Regions from separate parts of the Holdemania filiformis genome, predicted to be linked through region 1. Evidence: a T-box and tRNA genes for the amino acid it is inferred to sense, from the RefSeq annotation. Region 1 holds a T-box; the other holds one or more tRNA genes.
The links. A T-box is a leader RNA that pairs with one kind of tRNA and senses whether it is charged. The one in region 1 lies ahead of tyrS (tyrosine--tRNA ligase), so its partner is inferred to be a tRNA-Tyr.
Positions count from the first base shown of each region.

Region 1 (7,084 bases):
CGCCGATTTTATCCGATAGACGATCATTCCGCTGAAGCTGTACAGCTGTTCGGGAATCACAGAGAAATGCGAGGTCGCTAACTGGACTGACAACACGTCCTTTTCATCCAGCTCCGCCAGAAATTCGTTCAGGCTGTCGGTCAGGTCATCCTCATGCTGCTCGTCAAACACTTTCACCTGGATCATGTTTCTCACCCTGCTTCAGCATACCCGCAGGCCCTGGGTGAAATTTGTCTAAAGCAGGGCGTGCTGCTGCATAAAATCATGCAGCGCCTGTTTTTCCATCGAATCCAGCGGCACTAACGGCAGCCGCACCGTGTCTGTGCACCACCCCTGCAGTGCAAGCATCGCTTTGATATCCGAAGGTGAGGAAACTTTGAAAATCTGGTTGCTGACCTGCTTGAGAAACTGATCCAGCTCCGCATTCTCCACGCCGTATTGATAATCTTCCCAGATCTTGACGATCATCGGCATCATGCAATGGCCGGCGACCGAAACAATCCCGCTGATCCCCTCGCGCAGGCCTTCCAGAAAATAACCGTCCTCACCGCTGAGAATCTGCACCTGATCATTGGCCATCAGAATCGCCTTCACCATCTCCATGTCATGGCACGCCTGCTTTAAGGCCCGGATCCGGGGATAATCCTGAGCTAAACGAATCACGGTTTCAGCGCTTAAAGCCACGCCGGAGCGCTTGGGTACATTGTAAAGCATGAGCGGTTTCTCACTGACGCGGGCGCACGCCGCGAAATGGGCATACAGTCCTTGTTGGGACGGCCGGACATAATACGGACACACAAGCATGATTCCGTCGACCGGTTCCGCATTGACCCAGCGGATGAGATCCAGCGTCTCTGCAGTGTTGTTGGTGCCGCAGCCCATCCAGACGCAGACCCGGCCTTCGCTTTGCTTCAGGACGCAGTGCAGCACCTGTTGTTTTTCTTCCCGGGTCAAAGCGCTGGCTTCCGCCGTTGTTCCGCATACGACAAACCCGTCGCAGCCCTCCGCGATCAGTTTCTCGACAAGGTTGCTTAACGCCGGCAAATCAAGCTCTCCGGCTTCAGTCATCGGCGTGATCAGCGCCGTCATGCAATGGCCCAGCTTCATTGGGATCCCTTCCCTTCCAATAACAATGGTTGGATCTGGCGGTCTTCCAGCGCCGCCTGCAGCGCGGTTTCAATTAAACGCCAGTCACTGACCAGACTGTTCGGTTTACGCACGTAGTCGTCCTGGCCGAACGGCACGAAAAACAGATGCCGCAGCTGCTTCAGACGCAGAAGATTCGCCCCGGAAAGGCCGAGGAAATCATTGGACGCGATGCCCAGCACCAGCGGTTTCTCGTTTCGAAGCAAGGCTTTGGCCGCCAGCGTGACCGGCGTGTCATAAATCCCCAGCGCCAATTTGTTCAGTTCAGTCGCCGTCATCGGTGCGATGACCATCGCATCGAAATGATCGATCGGACCGGTGCGCTCCGCTTCCTGCAGCGTCGTCATCACCGGCTTGCCCGTCAGTCTTTCCAGCTGGGTCAGCCGTTCCTTCGCCGTTCCAAACCGGGTGTCCAGCTGCGCCGTATTCTCACTGACAATCATCGTGATCGGCCAGCGCTGAACCATGTCGGTCAGTTGTTCAATGACGGCGGCATGATTGCAGAAGGAACCGCACATTCCCCATAAAAGCTTCATCGTTTCACCTCTTTCAAAATCACGTCGGCTAAAATTTCACCTGCACTCTGCCAGGCTACAATTCCCGGCAGCGGCGGAGCCGCGATGACATGCGTGTCCTTGCGTTTGTATACGCGTTCGCTGACGCCGACCGCCCGCGAAGCGATATCAATGATCAGCGGCTGTGTCTGCCAGCCGGCCACCATCGCCTCGCTGATCACCTCCGCCGGCGCGGTGTTGATCACGACCGGCCACGGCTGTTGAAACTGCCATTCCTGCAGCCGGATAAAGCTGTACGGCAGTTGTGCGGATTCGGGATGCGCATGCGCGGATACAATCCTGACTTCCAGCCCCAGCTGGTGAAACAGTCCGGCAATCGCCCGGCCGCAATGGCCGAAGCCGATCACGTCATAACGATACTCCGGCAGCGAGCGCGGCGTATTCTGGATCACCATCGCTAAAATTCCCTCAGCCGTCAGCGCTGCATTGGCTGCGACGACCTCCTCCCGCGCCAGAAGCGAGATCACTGTCTGCGGCAGCTTCTTAATGTACGGCGTGATCACCCCCGTAAAAATCAACGTTTCCTTGCGCAGCGAAGCAAAGAAATCCTTCATGCAATACCCTCGTTTTTTAAGTTCGATAAACCCGTCGTCGCTGACCCCCTGGATCGGCAGAATCACCAGATCCATTTTGTTCGCCATCCGTTCGATCTGTTCCATGTCTTTTTCACACCGGCCTTCCTGGACCTGAATCCCGGCCGACCGTAAACGCTGAATGATAATTTCCATTCGCTGGTCATTCACAAACACGACCGCTTTCATGGATGCACCTCCTCTTGTATCCCATTCTATGACGAAAAAAAAGAAGGGTTCCTGTCCCTTCGGTCCTTGCCGAGGGAAACAAACCCTTCCTGATCTTACAATTTATTTTTCCAGCCAAACGCTTTCTTTCATGCGAAGCCGGCTTCAACGATAAAGCGATTCAAATCGTTTCGATGATCGGCTTATTGGAAATCGCAGACGAAATAGTTCTTCTTGCCTTTGCGCAGAATCGTAAATTCCTGATTAAACGCTTCGCTGCGGCAGACCGGCGTCATCGGATCCGTGACCTTTTCGCCGTTGACCTGAATCGACCCGCCGGCGATCCACTCGCGGCCTTCGCGCTTGCTTTTCGCAATACCGGTCGCCACCAGCACGTCGAGTAACGGCTGCTTGTCCTCGATCGTAAACCGTGGCATGTCGGAAATGCCCTGCTTCAGCTCCTCCACGGTCAGATCCTTGAGGTTGCCGCCGAACAGCGTCTGCGCGATTTTAATCGCGGTGTTGTACGCTTCCTCACCATGAATGAACGTAATGACTTCCTTCGCCAGCGTCTTATGCGCTTCACGCAGATGCGGTTCGGTCCGGTTCTTTTCTTCCAGCGCTTCGATTTCCTCCCGGCTTAAGAAGGTCAAAAATTTCAGGTAGTCGATGACCTTGTTATCCTCGGAGTTGATGAAGAACTGGTACATTTCATAAGCCGACGTCTTGTTGATATCCAGCCAGATCGCATGACCGTTGGTCTTGCCGAATTTCGTACCGTCCGACTTGGTCAGCAGCGGCATCGTAAAGCCATAGGCTTCCTTTCCCGTCTTCTTGCGGATCAGCTCAATCCCGGCCGTGATGTTGCCCCACTGATCCTGACCGGCTACCTGCAGCGTGCAGCCCTTGTTTTCATGCAGCCACCAGAAATCCATCGCCTGCATCAACATGTATGAGAACTCGGTATAGGTGATGCCGGCGTCCAGACGGCGGCGCACGATATCCTTGTTCAGCATGTAATTGATATTAAAGTATTTCCCATAATCCCGCAGGAAGTCAATGAAGTTGATATCCTTATACCAGTCATAGTTGTTGACAACCTCAAAGCCGAAAACCTTCTCCGCCTGTTTTTTCAGGCATTCATAGTTGTGATTAACTTCTTCTTTCGTGACCATCGGCCGTTCCGCATCCGGCTTCGGATCGCCGATCAGCCCGGTGCCGCCGCCGACTAACAAGATTGGATTGTGTCCGGCGTCTTTTAAGCGCTTGCTGATGAGAAACGACGAGAAATGCCCGATATGCAGACTATCCCCGGTCGGATCCGTCCCGATATAAAACGTCATGCCCCCGGCGTTTAATTTCTCCCGCAATTCCGGCGAGCTGACATCCTTGATCAACCCCCGCCATTCCAGTTCTTCATAGATACCCATTTGATTTTTCCTCCTTCGAAATAAAAAGACGCCCCAATAAGGACGTCTTTGCGCGGTACCACCTTAATTCATATCCCTTGTTGTCAGGATATGCTCTTCTTCATAACGCCGAAGTCCGCGTCCTATCTTTGCCATAGGAGGCTCCGAGGTGTATTCCCCTTTTCCTGCTGCCTTTTCGCACCACCCAAAGGCTCTCTTCAAGCATTCCAAGGCTACTCTTTCTCTTCCCAGCCTGTTAGAGCTATTATAGCCGCAGACCGGTGAAGATGTCAATCACAAAGTCGATTGCCGCGGCGTAAACAGATAGCTCAATTCAATTTCTTTGTCAATATCGTCGGTATTTTCCTGCAGCATCTTCGTCATGACGCGCATCGAAACCGCGCCTAAATCATAGGACGGAATGGCGAAGCTGGAAATCTGCGGCCGCATCATCGAATTGTATTTCGTGTCGATGACGCAGACAATTTCCATTTCCTTCGGAATGTCGATGCCGTTTTCCTTCGCCGCGTTGACAACCGCAATCGCCTGCGAATCCCGGTTGGCAATAATCAGATCATGTTTGTGATCCTGCAGATAATCCTTCATGAAATCATAAGACGTGCGGTACTGGCCGGGAATCTCCAGATAGCCGTTGAATTCCAGTCCTTTGGTTGCGTAGGCTTTCTTCGCCCCATTGATCATCTGATCGATGGAATACCCGTTTTTCCGGTCCTGAATGATCGCGATGTCGCGCTTGCCGCCTTCTAAATACTTCATGACCAGCTCGTAAACGGCGTTCTCAATATCGACGTAGACCGAGCTGATCTTGGCATCGGATACTTTGTTGCCGATAATCACAATCGGGACGTTATATTTGGTCAGCGTATTCAGTTCTTCACGCATCAGCTTATCATTATAAATGACGACGCCGTCAACCCGGGACTTAATGATATTTTCAATGATATCGTTGATCTCGTTGATGCCTTCAGTCGTCGTGTGAAGCATGATGTTGTATTTATAGATTTTCGCAACGTCCAACAGCCCGTTGATGATCTGACCCGTATAGGTAAAACTGGCCTCCGGGATCACCAGCGCGATCGTCGTCGTTTTCTGCAGAGCCAGCCCCTGCGCAATCGCATTCGGCTTGTAGCCCAGTTTTTCAATCGCTTCCTCGACCTTTTGCTTTGTTCCGCCCTTAACGACGTTGCTGCCGTTGATGACGCGGGATACCGTGGCGAGGGAAACGCCGGCTTCGTTGGCTACATCATAGATTGTTACTCTCTTCATGCTCTGCACTGTTCTCCTTTTCTTCTTCATTTTCCGGTTTGGCTTCCGGCTCAGCCTCAGCGGCCGGCTGCGGTCTTAACCAGTTTTTCAAGGCGTCGACCGTCTTTTCCGCAACGTCGATCGTCACATCCTTGGCTTTTTCAATATTCTGCTGCACTTCCGGCTTGCTTGTAAAATCCTTCACCGCGCGCTGGCCTTTTTCGACCAAAGCCGCCGTGCCGTCCTTGATCTGATCGACTTTTTCCATCAGATCTTCATTGCTTTTCAGCTCGTCCAAGCCGCTTTTAACGCAGCCGGACACTTTCTCACTGACATCGCTGACTGACTTCTTAATCTCTTCCACAGCCTTATTCAGCTTCGGATCTGTCTTGATCTCATGGAACAGCCGCCGGGATTCCGCGACCGCTTTATCCGTCGTAGCTTTCACCTGGCTCATCGTTTTGCGGTAGGTATCGCTGTCCTGAACCTGAGCTGTCAACAACTTCAGCTGATCGATTCCCTGATTCAGAATCTCAATCGCTTTCTTCGCCGCCGCTTCGATCTTTTCCTTGACTTCCGACGACTCGTGACTGCCGGCGTCTTCCGCTTCGCGGTTGATTTCTTCGATCTGTTTTTTCAGATCTTCCACCGTTTTTTCTACTTCTTCGTCTACTCTTTTGTTTTCGTCACTCATGTTCTGTTCCTCCTTCACTCTGAGTTTTAGGTTCTTCGCTTTCCGCAGGGGTTACCGCCGCCGGTTCCGGCTGCGGCGCTGGCTTCTTCTTCGCCGTGCGCGCGGCGGCCGCCTCCTTGGCGCTGTCGAGATTCCCGGCCATAAAACCAGCCATATTTTTGACAGCTCCCACAGCACTTTCCTGAACTTGGTCAATCGTTCCCGATAACCGGACCACTGTGTCCAAGGGCGCCTGAAGCTTGTCAATGCTTTTGTCTACCCCCTCCATCGCGGAACCGGCCTTCTGAACCATGACCGTTAATTCCTTAATAAATGTGACGCAATGGCGCAATAAATAAATAAGAAAACAAAGTACAGCGACCCCCAGAATCGGGACCAGCTGTACTGAAACTTTATACATGGCCGCCAATAATTCGTCCATCAAAATCACCTCAATTGTATTATACTCAATTATGAAAAGATTTTCAATAAATTTGATAGCGCTTAACCATCCGAATCTTCGGAAACCTTTGAACTCGTTGGGAAAAGCTGGAAATAAAAGGCTTTTCTGTTATTTCCGCAGAAATTCTGGAATGTGAAGATTCGGCGAAACTTTTTCAGGAGTAGATTTTCTTCTCCACTTTGTTTAATTTTATAACTTTCTTAACCCGGTCAGGATTAAGATTAAAGATCCTGACTCGTTGGAATCAGGATCTCATTTGCGATTGCGAATTGATTTAAATCAGATGATATTCTTGCAGCAATTCCTCAATCACCGTGCCCTGGATCTTTTTCAGGCCCTTCTTTTCAATCCAGTGAACCAGCCACGGCACCTTGATGTCTTCCAGCTTGCGCCCGTCCAGCATCTTATAGGTTGAATCCATCAGCACGCGGACGTCATAGACCGAATTGAAGACCTCCGGCACGCCGCGGTCGACGTCTAAGAGCGTATAGACGGCTTCCATGCCGGTCCGGACGGAATATTCCGTCGTGAACACCGTGTCGCGGACAGTATCGGCAAACTGGCCGATAAACGCGAAGTTCACGCAGCCTTCCGGCACAACCTTCGGCCGGTCGCCCGCGGTGCGCGGCATGAAGAAGGCGGTGATATACGGCATCATGCAGGGGATGCAGCGGGCGGAATTAACGGCCATGTCATGAATCTGATCCTCCGGCACGCCCAGATGGTACAGCCATTCCTCGGTGATTTCCGTACCGGTGCACTCGCGCATCGGCTTTTTCACATAGTTGCCCGGCACATCGCCGAACAGGCCG
Region 1 covers NZ_QRUP01000001.1:111,133-118,216, forward strand. Annotated here, with positions in the region: gene DWY25_RS00525 (sporulation protein Cse60) at 1-186, opposite strand, end outside; gene dapA (4-hydroxy-tetrahydrodipicolinate synthase) at 235-1,107, opposite strand; gene DWY25_RS00535 (dipicolinate synthase subunit B) at 1,104-1,682, opposite strand; gene DWY25_RS00540 (dipicolinate synthase subunit DpsA) at 1,679-2,482, opposite strand; gene tyrS (tyrosine--tRNA ligase) at 2,665-3,891, opposite strand; T-box leader at 3,927-4,129, opposite strand; gene DWY25_RS00550 (LacI family DNA-binding transcriptional regulator) at 4,165-5,157, opposite strand; gene DWY25_RS00555 (hypothetical protein) at 5,135-5,830, opposite strand; gene DWY25_RS00560 (hypothetical protein) at 5,823-6,251, opposite strand; gene DWY25_RS00565 (oleate hydratase) at 6,547-7,084, opposite strand, start outside.

Region 2 (7,084 bases), on a different contig from region 1:
GACCCACCGGCGTTTTATGAAAAGAATACATACTTTATTCGCAACACACGTTTTTACCGTGTAATGAAGATCGGCTTGGATTTTATCAACACACTCCGCATCCTTTCCCATTTTATAACTGATCAGGCGAAGGAAAGAATCCATGTTTTCATACTCAAAATCACGGTATATATTGAGGGAGGTTAAATGTAAATGATCCAACGCCGGCTGCAGCTGAACTCCAGATAATATAACCTGATTGTATATATCGTTCATCTGACTTTGGGTAGGAATACTGTCAACCATCAGACATGGCCAATCATATTTATAGGAATAATATGGATAACTTAGGATTGCCCAATCATAGTCTTTAACCGGTAGTTTACGCATTTCATAAAGCTCGTAGACATCCAGGCAAGAAAAATAGGATCCAAAACGGCTTTCGATAATCCGTTTAAAAATTCCAGAAGAGAGGTAACCGCCGCCATTGGAAACAATCGCACGGACTGGGGTAAAGGAATAAGAAATCATTAACAAAAGTACATTTAAGTGTCCCGCAAAAGTTATCAAATTATACAAACTTAGCTGACAATGATATCGTTCTTCAAAAAGTCTAGCTAGATTGTGTGCAAATTTTGCGGCTAAAGGACAGTCGTGAATCCGCGCATCTTCAAAATGTAAGCTTCTTACACTGTGAAAAGAAGCATTGAAATCTTTTTGAACCAGCATGGGGATAATGCCTGCACATAAAATCTGTGACCAACCTGGAATTGTGGTGATGTCCAGGTTATAATCTTTTTTGATTGATTTGCAGAACAGTGAAATAAAGTCCTGAGCTTCGTCATGCAATTCAAAATAATTTTGCGACAGATCGCAATCCCAAGGAATATCCGCCCAAAAGATCAGCAGCAAAGCAAAAGCAAGAATCTCATCCTCGCTGACGTCAAAGCCGGAAAATCGTTGACATTTTTCGATCACGTCTTTCGCAACTGAATATTCTCGGAATCGCCGAATATACTTGCGCTGATTTTGCGTCAAACTTATTGGAAATCCAGCCTGATAACGAGAAACCATCAATAACAAATAGCGAGATAAACGCTGGGTGTTGATATCAAGAATATGACAATCTGAATCTCTCAATGTTTTTAGGAAAATATGACGAATTTCATAGCGTTCTTCATCGTCCCGGTCAAAGAAAGATAAGAAATCTGTATTCTTATACAAATTTATTGCTTCATGATAGTGATTTTCAAAAATACAAAGCATTAACATTCGTCGATCAAATTCGCTGCCCTTAACCAGAGGCCCCTCTTCATTTCGTCTTTTCAATCGCATGTTAAACTTACTCAGCAAAAAATTAACATCTTTCATGTCTTCCCGAATTGAACTTTTTGTTAAATACAATTCTTCTGCGATATCTTCAATTGTAAGAAAGCGATTTTCTACAATAATCCGGCGAAGAATATCATTACTTCTGTCATTCTGAGCCCTGGGTGTTTCACCAACATTTGAAAAATGTATAATCAATTGAGTCTTTACGGGTTCAAAGCGTTCTTCATCAAAAACCTTGAGAACATAACCTTTTCCTTTTTTCGCTACTAAATCAGCACCACTTGCTTTTGCAAATGCCTCTAATTCCGGAATATCATTTTTGACCGTTCGTTCGGTGACTCCTACTTTTTCCGCTAGCTCATAAGAACGGATATATTGATCCTGTTGGGCAAGAATATAGAATAACTGTAAGATTCGCTTCTTTTCATTCGCCATTCCTAATCCTCCAACTTTCTGATCTGGTTCATAAAGTAGACTTTATGAACCAGGCGTTTTCTAACCAAAATATAGCTATTTTCTATCATTTTCAATTATATTTCAAATGTCAGTTAAAGTCTACTTTTTCAGCCATAAACGACTACAGCTAAAATAAAAAATACATTTATAGTTAGATCAGCTGATCAGCAGCGAGAGAAGCAGGGTTAACCGAACTAACAAAGTAAAAAGTCTCCCGCAAAGGAGACTCATACTTTGTTAGTTCGAACTGCACAGGGTTTTGTTTACTGAGCGCCCAAATCGCTCGTCCTGATACAGAGCATATAGCTTATCAGGCTGCCTTGGAAAATATTCCAAGGCTCAGAGAAACAAATTTAAATCTTAAAGTATCTCGAACTAACAATAAATTTTGTTTCTCTATATATAATATACGCACGAAATCGTAAAAGTACTTACAAATAATTTAGTTTTTTCTAAAAAACACTCATTTTTACCTAATGCGACTGTTTTAGAGAACTATTAAGACACAAAAAAACCCTCATACAGGGTTATGTTATTCAATGGAGCGAATGATGGGAATCGAACCCACGTAGTCAGCTTGGAAGGCTGAAGTTCTACCATTGAACTACATTCGCATAGTTAAGTGGTGTCCCGGAAAGGAATCGAACCTTCGACCCACTGATTAAAAGTCAGTTGCTCTACCGCCTGAGCTACCGGGACATAAACAATCCAAACTAAAATTGGCTGGGGCACCTGGGGTCGAACCAGGGAAATGACAGAGTCAAAGTCTGTTGCCTTACCGCTTGGCTATGCCCCACTATCTTAAAAAAGAATGGTGGAGAGGGGCAGATTCGAACTGCCGAACCCGTTGGGAACTGATTTACAGTCAGCCGCGTTTAGCCACTTCGCTACCTCTCCAACTCCTGGTGCCGACTATAGGAATCGAACCTACAACCTACTGATTACAAATCAGTTGCTCTGCCAATTGAGCTAAGTCGGCAATAAAAAAATGGTGGAGGCTGAGGGGCTCGAACCCCCGACCCTCTGCTTGTAAGGCAGACGCTCTCCCAACTGAGCTAAGCCTCCATCTTTTTATTGGCTGATTACCAGCGCTTTAATAATATATCATAAGATCTAAATCTCGTCAATAACAATTTCAGATTTTTTCTGAAACATTGAGTCCCACACTTAGGCTTCAGTAGGACACTATTTTATATTCAGTATCGAACCCAGGAATAAAATTGTAGCACTTCCCTCTACAAGCTCTGTCGAATTATACAAACACAGCTTTGTCATATCTCTGATCCTGCTGTAAAAACAACTGACTAACAATGAAAAAACAGGCCCTTTTTCTTAAATTCACGCACCATATTCCTTACAGAACATCTTCTTTACAGAATATTGAATCTAACTTAATACTCAAGAGCCTGATTACCTCTTTGCAAACCAAATGAGAGGCTATTCCAATACCTCATCCACAGGTTTAAACGGCATCATCCAGTTTTCACTGTTTTCTAGCAATGCCAATTGTGCATCCTCGGGTGTAATCTCCTGTTTTATTACTTGTTGTGCAATTTCGATCAATCCAATTTCAGAAAGCATATCCCAGCCTCTAACAGATGGATCTTTTTCAAAAGCCACCATGGACTCCTCCTGTGAGAATGAAAAAGCATAACTTATTTGTCTCTGATTCTCATTTCTAAACGCCAAATAATACGGTTCGATTGTTTGGGATTCCTTTCCATCTTCATTTTCCTCAGTTTCCAAATTAGGACGATTTTCAAGCCTATCCACTTGCGTTACCGCAGGAATTTCATCCACTGTATCAATATACACCTGAATTCCAGCTTCACTCCGAATTATACGGTAAACTTCATTAGCAGCGGAAGGATATTTTGTTCCAGCCGACAATAAATAGCCTTTGGTTTTCGCCAAGGGTGAAAGTATTTTTTCTTTCCAGGATGGCATAGGTGAAAAATAAAAATCCTGTTGTTCAATATCCTCCTGCTGATTATAGTACATCCAAGTCCCTACTAAAGAAAAAGGAGAAATCAGCTTTTCAAGATAGACATCATACAACCACCCTCCGTCGAAGGCCCGATCATTTTTGATTTGATAAGGAAGAATGATCTCCTCTTCCTCTTCAGAGCTATCCTGGGATTCCTTCACATTACTGCTTTCGGGCGGGAATTCTTCGGATTCAACTTCTGATTCGGAATCCACGGCCGGTAATTCAGAATTTGTGTCCCTTGAATTTTCATCCTCAACACCAGACACCTCTGGCTGTTCTTCACCTGCACTCTCTTCGCTGTTTAAATACCAAGAATGCTCCCCCATTGCTCTTAGAAATTTTAAAGCCTCCAGAAACTCTTCCGTTTCCATACCGGATATTAAAGCATCCTGTGATGCAAAGAAACGAAAATCATCAGCACTCAAAAACACCATTGAGGCCCACAATTCTGAAATTGCAAACGGGAATACCGCCTCCACCTGCCGCTCATGATAGGTTCGCGCCTGCCCTCCCCATTCATCTGCCAATTTCATTAATTCTTCAAAACTATCAAATTGATCTGCCAGTCCATCGCCATTTTCATCGCTTACGTCATATCCCATTTCGCTCAGCATAGTCATATTGGTAGAAAACACTAATCCATAATAACTCATTGGCACATACCGAAAACCGTCTATATTTAAAAGTTCTCCAAACTGCCGCGGAGCATGTTCCTGTATCACTGCTTCCAACTCTGGCTGCACCGGCATAAAATTATTGATAATCTGAGCGGCGTCATTACTCCACAACAGCGCGATATCCGTTTTATAGCCTAACCAGGTTGCCGCATCAAAGCTTTGGACAACAACCGGTTCGATCACATCACTCTGTTCCGGATGTTCCTTATTCCAAAGTTCTTCCAAAGCCTGACCGTAGGCTTCATTCTCAACCATAACCCGGATTTTAGCGCCTTCTTCCACTTGATACTGCTGCGCTTCCTCATCGTAACAAACGATTCCCTTCTCCGCGATGCAGGGTTTCTCTTCAGCGCATCCCCCGAGCGCCAGCATCACTCCGATACTGAATAATAATAACTTTCGCATTTCTTCACCTCAGCGTCCAATTTAACCGCTATCATGGTAACAGACTTCAAAACGATTGACAAATTTATTTTCACGTTTTACGTTTTAAATTCTCCCCAAAGCTCTGAAATTCTATCAATCAATCTGATTTTCATGATAAAATAAAATAGGATTTTATTTACTTATATAAGGAGTATTTCATGAGTTACTTATTAAAATTACAACAGGCTTTAAAGCGACAGTCTCTTACCCACGATTACCCGTTTAATTATACTCTTCCTGATCTTTTCGACAGCTTGGATTTGAAGTGTACCTCAAAATATAAATTACCCTCTGGTGAAATTCGTGTTAATCCTTATCAATTTTTCGACGAATTAATCAGCGTTCTGCTGAAAGGAAAATCCAAACCGGTCTGCCAGCCCTATTACGCTGATCATTCCCTTCCTCAAGGCGGTACGCGTGGAAATTGGATCCGTCAAAGCAGCGTTTATTCCTGCATGATCCGCACATCCAGCAGTTGGGATCATGACCGCAGCGGCGAATTAGAATCCAAGAATATCTATGGCTTAAAAGAAACTGGAACCTTCGTTAAAACTTTAGCTTTGCTTCCTTTATTAAAAAAAATGGGGATCGACACATTATATTTGCTGCCGATCAGTCAGTATTCAACCAAAAATAAGAAAGGAGATCTGGGTTCTCCTTACGGCGTAAGTAACTTTTTCAGATTAGATCCCAATTTAAAAGATCCGATGACCGGCGATGAACTGAGCGTAGAGGACGAATTTAAAGCGCTTGTTGAAGCTTGTCATTGTCAGGATATCAAAGTGATTATTGACCTGATTCCAAGGACAAACTCAGTAAACTCGGATCTCATTGCTGAGCATCCGGATTGGTTCTACTGGATCGACGCTGACCAATTGGATACGTATACCCCACCTTTTGTTCCTGGCGTGGAACCCGGCAGCGTTGCGGATCCACAATACTTGGAATTGATGTATGCGAGTGAAGAAGTCCTTGAACATATCCGTAAATTCAGACCTAATCCGCAAAGTATTGATCCAAAAAAATGGAAAATGGTCGTTGCAAAATGGAAAAAAGGCAAAGGCGAAATCCTGGATCTGGTTCAGGAAGCATTTAACATGACCGTTGCCCCAGCTTTCAGTGATTGCATTAACGATCCGCAGCCGGCATGGAATGATATCACTTTTTTCCGCATGTATTTAGATCATCCGGCAGCTTCCGCGGCGTATTTGCCGAAAAATGAAAGTTTTAATCCCTATATTCTATATGATGTTGCGAAAGCCAGCTTGAATCCAGGCAATCGCATCAACGAGCCGTTATGGGCTCTGTTAAGCCAGATCATTCCTTATTATCAAACAGAATTTGGCATTGACGGCGCACGGATTGACATGGGCCATGCGCTTCCACTGGCGTTGGTGAAACGAATCATCGAAGCGGCCCGGAAAATTGATCCTCATTTTTGTTTCATTGCCGAGGAACTGGACACCCAGAATGCAGCGTGCTCTCTGGAAAAAGGGTATAACATGATCATCGGGGGAGGTTTCACGCAGGAAACCCGGCCAAATGAGGATAAATTGAACGCCTTCGCTTATGGCGCCGCCAGTTTGCCTTGTCCGGTTTTCGCAGTGGGTGAAACGCATGATACACCGCGGTTAAGTGCTCGTGAAGGAGGACGGCGGCTAAGCCGGATGTTGACGGTGCTTAATTTATTTATTCCAAATTGCGTCCCTTTCCTGAATTCTGGGCAGGAAGTCTACGAAATCCAGCCGATGAATACCGGGCTGGACTGCCGTCCTAACGAACAGGACCAACTGCCGGAAACGGATCCGTATTATCGTAAGCTGGCCTTGTTTGACCGCTACGCTTTCCACTATCTTGACGCTCAGCGATGGCAGCTGCCGACATTATTGGAAGCGGCGGCGCACATCCGCAAACGCTACCGCACAGCCCTTTTCCGCAAAAATGATCAATTCCCGCTAATGTTTGAAGGTCCTTGGATTCCGGCTTTGGGTTTTGGCTTTGCAAACAAATCTACGATGATTTTGATGGTCGCCAATCACGACATGGATAACAGCCATCGTCATTGGATTCGCCTCGAAAACCTTCCAAACCGTTTCCAGATGGCTATTGATTCTGCAAAGGTTATCCTATCCTCTGAAAATGAGAACAAGCAAGCAGACCTGAATTTGGAAATCGGTGATCGAGCGCTATGTGCCGCATTTCTTCCAGGCGAAGTTAAAATCAT
Region 2 covers NZ_QRUP01000008.1:39,683-46,766, reverse strand. Annotated here, with positions in the region: gene DWY25_RS07885 (BglG family transcription antiterminator) at 1-1,746, opposite strand, end outside; tRNA gene DWY25_RS07880 (tRNA-Gly) at 2,308-2,381, opposite strand; tRNA gene DWY25_RS07875 (tRNA-Lys) at 2,391-2,466, opposite strand; tRNA gene DWY25_RS07870 (tRNA-Gln) at 2,488-2,563, opposite strand; tRNA gene DWY25_RS07865 (tRNA-Tyr) at 2,580-2,664, opposite strand; tRNA gene DWY25_RS07860 (tRNA-Thr) at 2,671-2,746, opposite strand; tRNA gene DWY25_RS07855 (tRNA-Val) at 2,757-2,832, opposite strand; gene DWY25_RS07850 (hypothetical protein) at 3,205-4,839, opposite strand; gene DWY25_RS07845 (alpha-amylase family protein) at 5,019-7,084, shown strand, end outside.
Region 2: it has a tRNA-Tyr gene. The T-box ahead of tyrS (tyrosine--tRNA ligase) is inferred to sense a tRNA for this amino acid. The anticodon was not compared.